Regions from separate parts of the Rhizobium sp. BR 315 genome, predicted to be linked through region 2. Evidence: riboswitches for the same ligand, from Rfam matches in the RefSeq annotation. Region 2 holds a riboswitch; the other holds the start of a gene.
The links. A riboswitch is a leader RNA that binds a small molecule or an ion and turns the genes downstream of it on or off. The one in region 2 is predicted to bind S-adenosylmethionine.
Positions count from the first base shown of each region.

Region 1: another riboswitch for S-adenosylmethionine. It lies ahead of metA (homoserine O-acetyltransferase MetA); the one in region 2 lies ahead of QD409_RS21135 (O-succinylhomoserine sulfhydrylase).

Region 1 covers NZ_JARWKZ010000022.1:80,528-85,759, reverse strand. The annotation lists gene QD409_RS20620 (DUF308 domain-containing protein) at 1-272, shown strand, start outside; gene QD409_RS20615 (vWA domain-containing protein) at 326-1,513, opposite strand; gene metA (homoserine O-acetyltransferase MetA) at 1,517-2,443, opposite strand; SAM riboswitch at 2,493-2,570, opposite strand; gene QD409_RS20605 (NUDIX domain-containing protein) at 2,648-2,974, opposite strand; gene QD409_RS20600 (AAA family ATPase) at 3,070-3,912, opposite strand; gene QD409_RS20595 (ABC transporter ATP-binding protein/permease) at 4,080-5,232, shown strand, end outside.
Region 2 covers NZ_JARWKZ010000023.1:86,478-91,709, forward strand. The annotation lists gene QD409_RS21115 (MFS transporter) at 1-339, opposite strand, end outside; gene QD409_RS21120 (LysR family transcriptional regulator) at 441-1,349, shown strand; tRNA gene QD409_RS21125 (tRNA-Gly) at 1,459-1,532, opposite strand; gene QD409_RS21130 (2'-deoxycytidine 5'-triphosphate deaminase) at 1,589-2,683, opposite strand; SAM riboswitch at 2,855-2,933, shown strand; gene QD409_RS21135 (O-succinylhomoserine sulfhydrylase) at 2,977-4,164, shown strand; gene QD409_RS21140 (DNA helicase) at 4,243-4,956, opposite strand.

The DNA.
Region 1 (5,232 bases), on a different contig from region 2:
TTTTGGCGGTGTTCGGGATTTGGGCGATCTTTTCTGGTCTGCTGCAGCTATACACGGCAGTAAGGCGTTGGCGCCATTATGGCGCACAATGGGTGATGATCCTAAGTGGCGCCCAGTCGGCCCTTGCCGGTGGATTCATGATCAGCCGATCGCTTGGCACGGCAGCGCCGACGATCCTGGACATCACCCCCTATGTGGCGTTCGGCGCATTCTACTTTCTGCTTTCGGCAATCTGGCTCTTCGTTGCAGCTTATCGCAAGGCAGGCGCATAGACATTCCCAGGTGCGGCGGCGGCAACGCCAAAGTCATCGAGCAAAGGCAATGCTCAGCGCGACAATTCCCGCGTCGCTTTTTCCAGGCCGCCGAGGGTCAAAGGATACATGCGGTCGCTCATCAGGCGGCGGATGATGGAGATCGAGGTCGTATAACCCCAATAGTTTTCCGGCACGGGATTGAGCCAGATGCATTTGCGGAAATGGCCGGTCATGCGGGCGAGCCAGGCCTCGCCCGATTCCTTGTTCCAGTGCTCCACCGAGCCGCCCGGATGGTTGATTTCGTAGGGGCTCATCGATGCATCGCCGACGAAGACGACGCGATAATCGGAACCGAAGGTGTGGATGAGATCGGTTGTTGCAGTGATATCGACGCGCCGGCGGCGATTGTCCTTCCACACGCCTTCGTAGAGGCAGTTGTGGAAGTAGAAATATTCCATGTGGCGAAACTCTGATCGGGCGGCGGAAAACAGCTCTTCGACCACGCGGATGTGGTCGTCCATCGAGCCGCCAACATCGAAGAACATCAGCAGCTTGACGGCGTTGCGGCGCTCCGGCCGAGTCTGGACGTCGAGGTAGCCATGCTCGGCGGTGGAGCGGATGGTGCCGGAAAGATCTAGTTCTTCGGCGGCACCCTCGCGCACCCAGCGGCGCAGGCGCTTCAGCGCCACCTTGATGTTGCGGGTGCCGAGCTCGACGCTATCGTCGAGATTCTGGAAGTCGCGGCGATCCCAGACCTTGACCGCGCGCCGATGGCGGGATGTTTCCTGGCCGATGCGCACGCCTTCCGGGTTATAGCCGTAGGCGCCGAAGGGTGAGGTGCCTGCCGTGCCGATCCATTTCGAGCCGCCCTGATGCCGGCCCTTCTGTTCGGCCAGCCGCTCGCGCAGGGTCTCTATCAGCTTGTCGAAGCCGCCGAGCGCCTCGATTTCCTTTCTCTCCTCGTCGGTTAGATGCCGTTCGGCGAGCTTGCGCAGCCATTCTTCGGGAATTTCGGTCGCTTCGACCACATCAGCATTGCCGCCGATCGCCTCGACGCCCCGGAAATAGTCGGCAAAGATCTGGTCGAAGCGATCGATGAAGCGCTCGTCCTTGATCAGCGTCGTGCGCGCCAGATAGTAGAAGGCCTCGACGTCATAGTCGGCAATTCCTTCTTCCATTCCCTCAAGCAGCGACAGGAACTCCCGGAGCGTTACCGGAACCTTCGCTTCCTTCAGCTTCAGGAAGAAGGGAATGAACAAGCCTCAAGTCCTTTCCTGGCCGATCTCCTCCACATCATACGGCGTGGTTTGGTAGATCTCGTTGATCCAGTTGCCGAAGAACAGGTGTGCGTGGCTGCGCCACCGGTTCTGCGGGGGGATTTCCGGGTCGTTGTGCGGGAAGTAGTTGTGCGGCATCTTGATCGGCACGCCCGCATTCACATCCCTGAAATACTCGTCCGCCAGCGAAGTGGAATCATACTCCACGTGATTGAACATGTAGAGCCGGTTGCAGGCCTGTTCGTGTACGAGGCAGACGCCCATCTCGCTCGAATCCATCAGGATCTGCAGGCTAGGCACCTTCTCGATGTCGGCGCGCTTCACCTCCGTCCAGCGCGAGACCGGCACGGCGAAATCGTCGGAAAAGCCGTTGAGATAGACGGAGGAGGGCTTCAGGTTCTGGTGGCGGTACACCCCGAACGCCTTTTCCTTCAGCGTATATTTCGGCACCTTGTGGAAGTGATAGATCGCCGCCATTGCGCCCCAGCAGACGTTGAGCGTCGAATGGACGTTGGTGGCCGTCCACTCGAAGATCTGCTGCATTTCGTCCCAGTAGGTCACATCTTCGTATTCGAGCAGCTCGATCGGCGCGCCGGTGATGATGAAACCGTCGAACTTGCGGTGCTTCACTTCATCCCAGGTCCGGTAGAAGGAGAGCAGATGCTCCTCGGAGGTGTTCTTGGCCTTGTGCGCGCCGATGCGTACCAGCGAAAACTCGACCTGCAGCGGCGATGCGCCGACCAGGCGCGCCATCTGGACCTCGGTCTTGATCTTGTTCGGCATGAGGTTGAGGAGCCCGATCTGAAGGGGGCGGATATCCTGACGGAACGCCACCGTTTCGGTCATCACCCGCACACCCTCGTTCTGGAGGGTTTCAAACGCGGGCAGGGTATCGGGAATTTTGATGGGCATTGTTTCCACTCGACCAAATACAAAAAAACCGGCCGCGATAAGAATCGCTACCGGTCCGCACGCGGCCCTTTAGCGACTTATTTAACGTGGCTGCAAGCCGGCCGGCCAAATCACCACGAGGAGAAATGCATAAACCTGCCAATGCGGCGGGTCAATGGGCAAGCTTCGCGAAGCTAGCGGCCGTGTTCTGATGTCAGTTGCCGCTTACAGATGTTCAAGAAGCGCATGCATTCCATAGCCGAGGCGTTGATGCGCTTCTGCTACGGAGATCCAGAAGAACCGGAAGCAGATCGGTTCGCCCCCGCCAAACGGTGTCATCTCGAAATGGCGCCAAGTGTCGGGCACCGTTTCCGGCAGATTGCAGCAGAAGTAGTGCCGCCGATGATGATAGGCGCGTCCCTCCCGCACAAAGTGGTAGTCCTGCACGCCCAGCTTATGCAGAATGCCGGAACTGAGGCCCGTTTCCTCCTCGAATTCGCGCGCGGCTGCGAGCGCCAGATCTTCGCCATCCTCGACCGTACCACCTGGCACCTATGGCTCGATCATCGGAAAATCCGGCTCGTCGAAAACAAGCAGATCGTCGTCCCGTACGGCATAAATCAATACTTTGATGGCATCCGGTTGCATTACCTGCCTTGTCCACGCGCCATGAAGGCCAGCCGCTCGAAAAGGTGGACGTCCTGCTCATTCTTCAGCAATGCGCCATGCAGCTTCGGTAGCGCATTCTTCGCATCGGCGCGCAGCGTGCCGGGATCGACATCGTCGGCGACCAGAAGGCGGATCCAATCAAGGGCTTCGGAGGTCGAGGGCTTCTTCTTCAGGCCCGGCACATCGCGGATTTCGAAGAATTGCGTTAGCGCCGCATGCACGAGCGCCTGCTTGATGCCGGGATAGTGAACCTCGACGATGCGCGCCAGCGTCTCCATGTCGGGGAAGCGGATATAGTGGAAGAAGCAGCGGCGCAGAAAGGCGTCCGGCAGTTCCTTCTCATTGTTTGACGTGATGATGACGATCGGGCGGAGGGCGGCCTGGATAGTTTCGCCCGTCTCGTAGACATAGAACTCCATGCGATCGAGTTCCTGCAGCAGATCGTTTGGAAACTCGATGTCGGCCTTGTCGATCTCGTCGATCAGCAGCACGCACTTCTTCTGCGAGGTAAAGGCCTGCCAAAGCTTGCCCCGTCTGATATAGTTGCGGACATCGTGAACTCTGATGTCGCCGAGCTGGCTGTCGCGCAGACGCGAAACGGCATCATATTCGTAGAGTCCCTGCTGGGCCTTCGTCGTCGATTTGACGTTCCATTCGATGAGTTCGAGCTCGAGTGCTGTCGCGACCTGGCGGGCGAGTTCGGTCTTGCCCGTGCCGGGTTCGCCTTTGACGAGGAGCGGGCGCTCCAGCCGGATGGCGGCATTGACGGCAACCATTAGATCCTTGTCGGCAATGTAGTCCGCAGTTCCCTGAAATTGCATTGGTGGGCTTTCTCAATCTTTCAGCTGCAAGCTAATTGCTGACCTAATTCGGTTCAAGACGCGAAAACGTGTATATAGGAACGTGATCGCACACCGGTCTGCCACGAGGATGGACATGAGGGTGGGTCATGATTAATTGAGGGGATGTGCGTCGCAGGGAAGTGCTGATGGCAGTTGAAGCGCAAGCCAAGCCGAATATGCAAGGCAACGAGCAGGTCGGGTACGATTTCAGCCTTTTCTTTCGGCTGCGGATGATGTTCTCGGCGTTCTGGAATTCGCCGGTCCGCATCAAGATCATTTCGCTTACCGTTGCGCTCTTCGCAATTATCATGGTCACCGCCTACGTTCAGGTGCTGCTGAACAGCTGGAACGCTCCCTTCTACGATTCGTTGGCGCGGCGCGATATCTCCGCCTTCTTCCACCAGCTCGGCGTCTTCGGCATGATCGCCGGCTCGCTTCTGGTTCTCAACGTCATCCAGGCCTGGCTGAACCAGATGACGGCGCTCTACATGCGCGAGGGACTGGCGAGAGATCTGGTGAACCAGTGGCTGCAGGCCAAGCGCGCGCTTCGCCTTGCTTCCTCCGGTCTGATCGGCGTCAATCCCGACCAGCGTCTGCACGAGGATGCCCGCAATCTCGCAGAGAGCACGACCGGCCTCGCTATCGGTCTGGTACAGGCGACAATCCTGCTTTTGAGCTTCATCGGCGTGCTCTGGGAGCTGTCGAGCGGCATGGTCTTCCATTTCAAGGGCGCGAGCTTCTCCATCCCGGGCTATATGGTTTGGGCGGCGATCCTCTATGCCGGCTCGGCATCCTTCCTTAGTCAATTCGTCGGCCGTCGCCTGGTGCGGCTGAATGCCGACCGCTATTCCAAGGAAGCCGAGCTGCGCTTCGCGCTCATGCATGCCAACGAGCATATGCCGGCGATCACCATTGCCGGGGGCGAGGAGAACGAGCGCCGGCGGATCAATCTCGATATTTCCGCCGTGCTTGCCGTCATCCGCCAGCTCGCGATCGCCAATACCAACCTCACCTGGGTTTCCGCAGGCTATGGTTGGCTGGTGCTGATCATCCCGATCCTGGTGGCGGCACCCGCCTATTTCTCCGGCGGGCTCACCTTCGGCCAGCTCATGGTGGCGGTCGGCGCATTCAACCAAGTGAATTCGGCCCTGCGTTGGTATGTTGCCAATTTCGGACCCATCGCAGAATGGCGTGCGACGTTGATGCGCGTCACCGACTTTCGGCAGGCCCTGACGGAGATGGACGACAAGACTCCGATGCCGCATACCCTCCTCTTCGACAAGGCGGCCCCCGGTACCA
Region 2 (5,232 bases):
GCTCCAGCCTGTCGGTGCGAAGGCGGCCGCAACGGCCATCACCAGGGCCGATATCAGCATACGCAACACCAGCTGCCGATTCTCCATGAGGTCCGCCAGCGGCACTAGGAAGAAGAGGCCGGTGGCATAGCCAAGCAAGGAGGCCATGGCCACTAGGCCCGCGCCGCTTTCGGAAAAACCCAGCGACGGGCCGATGATGCCGACCAGTGTCTGCGGGGCAAAGAGATTGAGGATGATGACGCCGGTGGCAACGGCAAACAATAGCGTCGAAGGGGCAGCGCCCGCGACGGAAACATCGTCCTCCGGCTCGCTCACCATACATTCGGGAACTTGGGACATGGGCTCTCCAATAATTTGTGATAATAAAGATGGCCATGTTTATCGCCTTGATGCATAATGCGACAATTGAAATGAAGTAATAATGATTATGCGAGTCTTGCATGAACATTCATGATCTGGAAGCTTTTGTCGCGGTGGTGGAAACGGGGTCGATCGTCGCTGCCTCAGCGCGGATCAACCTGACGCAGCCAGGCATTACCAGGCGCATCCAGAATCTGGAGGACAGTCTCGGCATTGCGCTGCTCGACCGGCAGTCCAAACCGCTCAAGCCGACGGCGGCAGGGCGCGAGGCCTATGAACATGGACGCCGCGTGCTGCGCTCGCTGGACGACCTCAAGACCGGCGTTTCGCCCGGCGGAGCGATCGGCGGCGAATTCCGCCTCGGCATCATGCCCTATCTCTCCGAGGCTGCGCTCTCTGCTCCGCTCGACGCGCTCCGCAGCCAGTTTCCGCAATTGAGCTTACGGATCGTCTCAGGCTGGTCGCCGCAACTCATCGAGCAAGTCGCGCATAGCCAGCTCGATGCGGCAACCGTCTGCCTGGCGGAAGGCATGCAGCCGCCGGACAATGTCGTCGGCGACGTGCTTGGAGTCCACAGCGTCATTCTCGTTGCCGCGCCGCCGCTGGGCGTTCCCAAGGCGCCGCGGCTCGAAGAGCTTTCCCGCTTCCCCTGGATTTTGAACCAGAGCGGTTGCGGCTTCCGCGCCTTCATTCATCATCGCTTCGAAGCGGAGCGCTTGCCTTTCGACGTCGCCGTCGAGGCAATGAGCGCCGATTTGCGCATGTCGCTCGTCGCGCGCGGCCTCGGCATTGGTGTGCTGACACCGGCGGCACTGGCAGACAGCCGCTGGCGCAATGACGTCGAGATCATCGAGGCTCCCGATTTCCGTCCGAAGGTGGTCAACTGGCTGCTGCACCGGCCGCCGGCGGGCCGGCTCGCCCGCCCGATCGCAACCTTCGGCGAAGCGCTGGCGGAAACGCTGAAATCGAAGAGACCGTTTCTGACCTGAGCCCTGCCAGGGCGCGTCGCAATCCTTCGGATCAACATCCCGCGCTTTAAGCCTTTGGTTTTTCAGATAACGAGACCGTTGAGCGGTCAAACCAATTGCTGAGAGAGACTGGAGCGGGTGAAGGGAATCGAACCCTCGTATTCAGCTTGGGAAGCTGCTGCTCTACCATTGAGCTACACCCGCCTGACCCCTGAGATGTCCAACAGTTGGCGGCCTCTGTCAAGGCCGCCGCTATGCGATCACAGGCGGAAATGCTTCGAGAGCTTGAGGCCCTGCGCCTGATAGTTCGAGCCGGCACCTGAGCCGTAGAGGCTGCTCGGCTGTTCCACCATGTGTTCATAGATCAGGCGACCGACGATCTGGCCATCCTCGAGAATGAAGGGCACTTCATGGCTGCGCACTTCGAGCACAGCGCGGCTGCCGCGGCCGCCGGCCGGGGCATGGCCGAAGCCCGGATCGAAGAAGCCGGCATAATGGACGCGAAACTCGCCGACCAGTGGATCGAACGGGGTCATTTCGGCGGCAAAATGCGGCGGCACATGGACGGCCTCGCGAGAGACGAGGATGTAGAACTCATCCGGATCGAGGATCAGCTCGGTACGGCCGCGGCTATAGAGCGGCTCCCAGAAATCGAAGATATCGTGCTGGGCCTTCTTGTCGACATCGACGACGGCGGTGTGATGCTTGCCGCGATAGCCGATCAGCCCTTCCTTGTCGCCGGCAAGGTCGATCGACAGAGCGATGCCGCCGCCGGTGATGTTCGGTTTCTTGCTGGCAACCAGCGTCTCCGTCTCGTGCAGTGCCAGCAGTTCCGGCTCGGTGAGCAGGGCCTGGCCGACACGGAAGCGGATCTGCGACAGGCGCGAACCGCGGCGCACGACGATCGGGAAGGTGCGCGGGCTAATTTCGAGGTAGAGCGGCCCGGAATAGCCGGCCGGGATCTTGTCGAACTCCTGCGCGCGGTCGGTGATGACGCGGGTGAAGATGTCGAGGCGACCCGTTGAGCTCTTCGGATTGGCCGATGCCGACATGTCTTCCGGCAGGTCCAGCCGCTCCATTAGCGGCACGATATAGACGCAGCCGGTTTCCAGCACAGCGCCCTCGGAAAGATCGATCACATGCAATTTCAGTCGGTCGAGCTTGTCGGATACGAGATGCGAAGGCCCTGGCATGAAGCTGGCACGGACGCGGAAGGCATGCGAACTGAGCCGCAGGTCGAGACTTGCCGGCTGGATCTGATCGACATCCAGTTCTCTCTCGCTCGTCAGCCGCCCCGTTTCAAAGAGCGCTGCAATGGCGCGATCGGCCAAAATTCCAGTATTGCGAGCCATCATGCCTCTTTCCCAGCCCATAACCCTGCGAGTGGAAAATCAACTTGCAGGGTTATGAGCTGATTCAAACTATTACTGCGATCCTTGCGCATCCTGACGGTCGCGCGGGCAGTAATTTGCCGCAGACAAAACCAAACTCAGGGAATTGACGCAAGCCGTCAACGGCAGTATTGCAACTTATCCCGTGGTGATTTGGCCGGTCGGCTTGCAGCCACGTTAAATAAGTGGCTAAAAAGACCGGGGTTGAACCGGTCTGCTTTCGCGGCCGGTTTTTTTGTTTTGAAAGTGGTGATGGCATGAGCAAGACTTGGCGCCCCGCAACCCAGCTCGTTCACGGCGGAACGCTCCGTTCGCAATTCAGCGAGACCTCCGAAGCAATCTATCTGACCCAGGGCTTTGTCTACGATACCTCGGAAGCGGCGGAAGCCCGCTTCAAAGGCGAGACGGAAGGCTTCATCTACGCCCGCTACGGCAGCCCCACCAACGACATGTTCGAAAAGCGCATGTGCGCGCTGGAAGGCGCTGAAGACGCCCGAGCCACCGCCTCGGGTATGGCCGCCGTTTCCGCCGCCATCCTCTGCCAGCTGCAGGCTGGCGATCACATCGTCGCGGCGCGTGCCCTCTTCGGCTCCTGCCGTTGGGTGGTCGAGACGCTCGCGCCGAAATACGGCATCGAGTGCACGCTCGTCGACGGACGTTTCGTCGAGAACTGGGGAAAGGCCATCCGCCCGAACACCAAGGTCTTCTTCCTCGAAAGCCCGACCAATCCGACGCTGGAAGTGGTCGACATCGCAGCCGTTGCCAAGCTCGCCAACCAGATCGGCGCCAAGGTCGTGGTCGACAACGTCTTCGCCACGCCGCTCTTCCAGAAGCCGCTGGAACTCGGCGCCCATATCGTCGTCTACTCCGCCACCAAGCATATCGACGGCCAGGGCCGTTCGCTCGGCGGCGTCATCCTTTCCGACAAGCAGTGGATCGACGAGAAGCTACAGGATTATTTCCGCCATACCGGCCCGGCCATGTCTCCCTTCACCGCATGGACGCTGCTGAAAGGCATCGAGACGCTGCCATTGCGCGTCGCGCAGCAGACCACAAACGCCGCCAAGGTGGCCGATTTCCTCGCCGAGCAGACCAGCAAGGTCGCCCGGGTGATCTATCCGGGCCGCAAGGACCATCCGCAGGCCGATATCATCGCCAAACAGATGAGCGGCGGCTCGACCCTGGTCGCCTTCGAGCTCAAGGGCGGCAAGGAAGCGGCCTTCAAGCTGCAGAACGCATTGGAGATCGTCAAGATCTCCAACAATCTCGGCGACTCCAAGAGCCTGATCACCCATCCGGCCACGACGACGCACAAGAACCTCACCGACGAGGCCCGCGCCGAACTCGGCATTTCGCCCGGCACCGTGCGCTTCTCCGCCGGTATCGAGGACGGCGAGGATCTGGTCGAGGATTTCGCCCGCGCGCTGGCGCAGGTTTCCGCCTGATATCGCTCGAGCCGCCCGGAAGCTTCTCCGGGCGGCTCGAACTAGCTTATGGGCAATGTCGCAGGAGACGGCTCTCCGTCAGCTTGCGGCCCTGAACTGAACTTCACCGTCGTGCAGGAAGAACATCTTGTCGAACAATCTGAGATCCAAGGGGTTCGGCAGGCGGACATCCTCCAGATCGGGGACGGGCTTCCGTTCAGGATCGTATGAGCGATCGATCTGCGAGATGAAGACGATGATCACGCTTCTTTCGCGCGCGAATGCCTTCAACGCCTGTACCTGGGTCATCACGTCAGGATTTTCCCGCTTCTGATCAAGCAGTTGCAGATAATCGACCACCGCCAGCGTGCCGCGCGGCGCCGCGGCCAGCCTTTTGACGATATAGTCGGCGCTGATGGCATCCGAATTGTCGAATTCGAACAATTCAGCGAATTCTACGGGATCGGCCTCGATCATCCGGAAGCGATCCAGAACGGCCTTCTCCGTGTCTTCCAAGGTGAAGAACGCACCGCGATTGCCTGATTTCATGGCTTCGACGGCAAACCTCAAGCTCATCAAGGTCTTGCCGTGACCGGGTCGGGCGCCAACCAGAACCAGATCGCCCGGATTCAATCGCGAATACAACTCGCTGACGGGGACGTCAGTTTTTGTTCTGGCCGAAAGCAAGCTCCAGCCTTCAAATCCCTCGCTGGCCGCAATGCGATCCAGCGCGGCATGCAAGGGTATGTTCTGCTGGCGGGACAGCAGCCTCGCCTTGCGCTTCAAATGATAAACAGGGGCGGAAAGCCTCATCTAAACCTCCTATTGCGAGCAATCATCGCAACCCCTCCTTATGCTAGCGCTCAAACAGTCGGTTTGGAGATCGAAAACCCCGCATGAAGAATGCTTTCCCGAATGGAGGGGGGAGGCGCGGGCCGTGCCAGAATCAGATGATAGCCTAAATCCGATTGCCGGAAAATCTCAAGCAGGCACCTCGCCGGCGGAACATAAGGCAAGATCAGGCATTATGCGAACTCAAGTTCTTGATCGGAGATCAGCAAATCCGAGCATAAAGTCGAAGTGAACCTG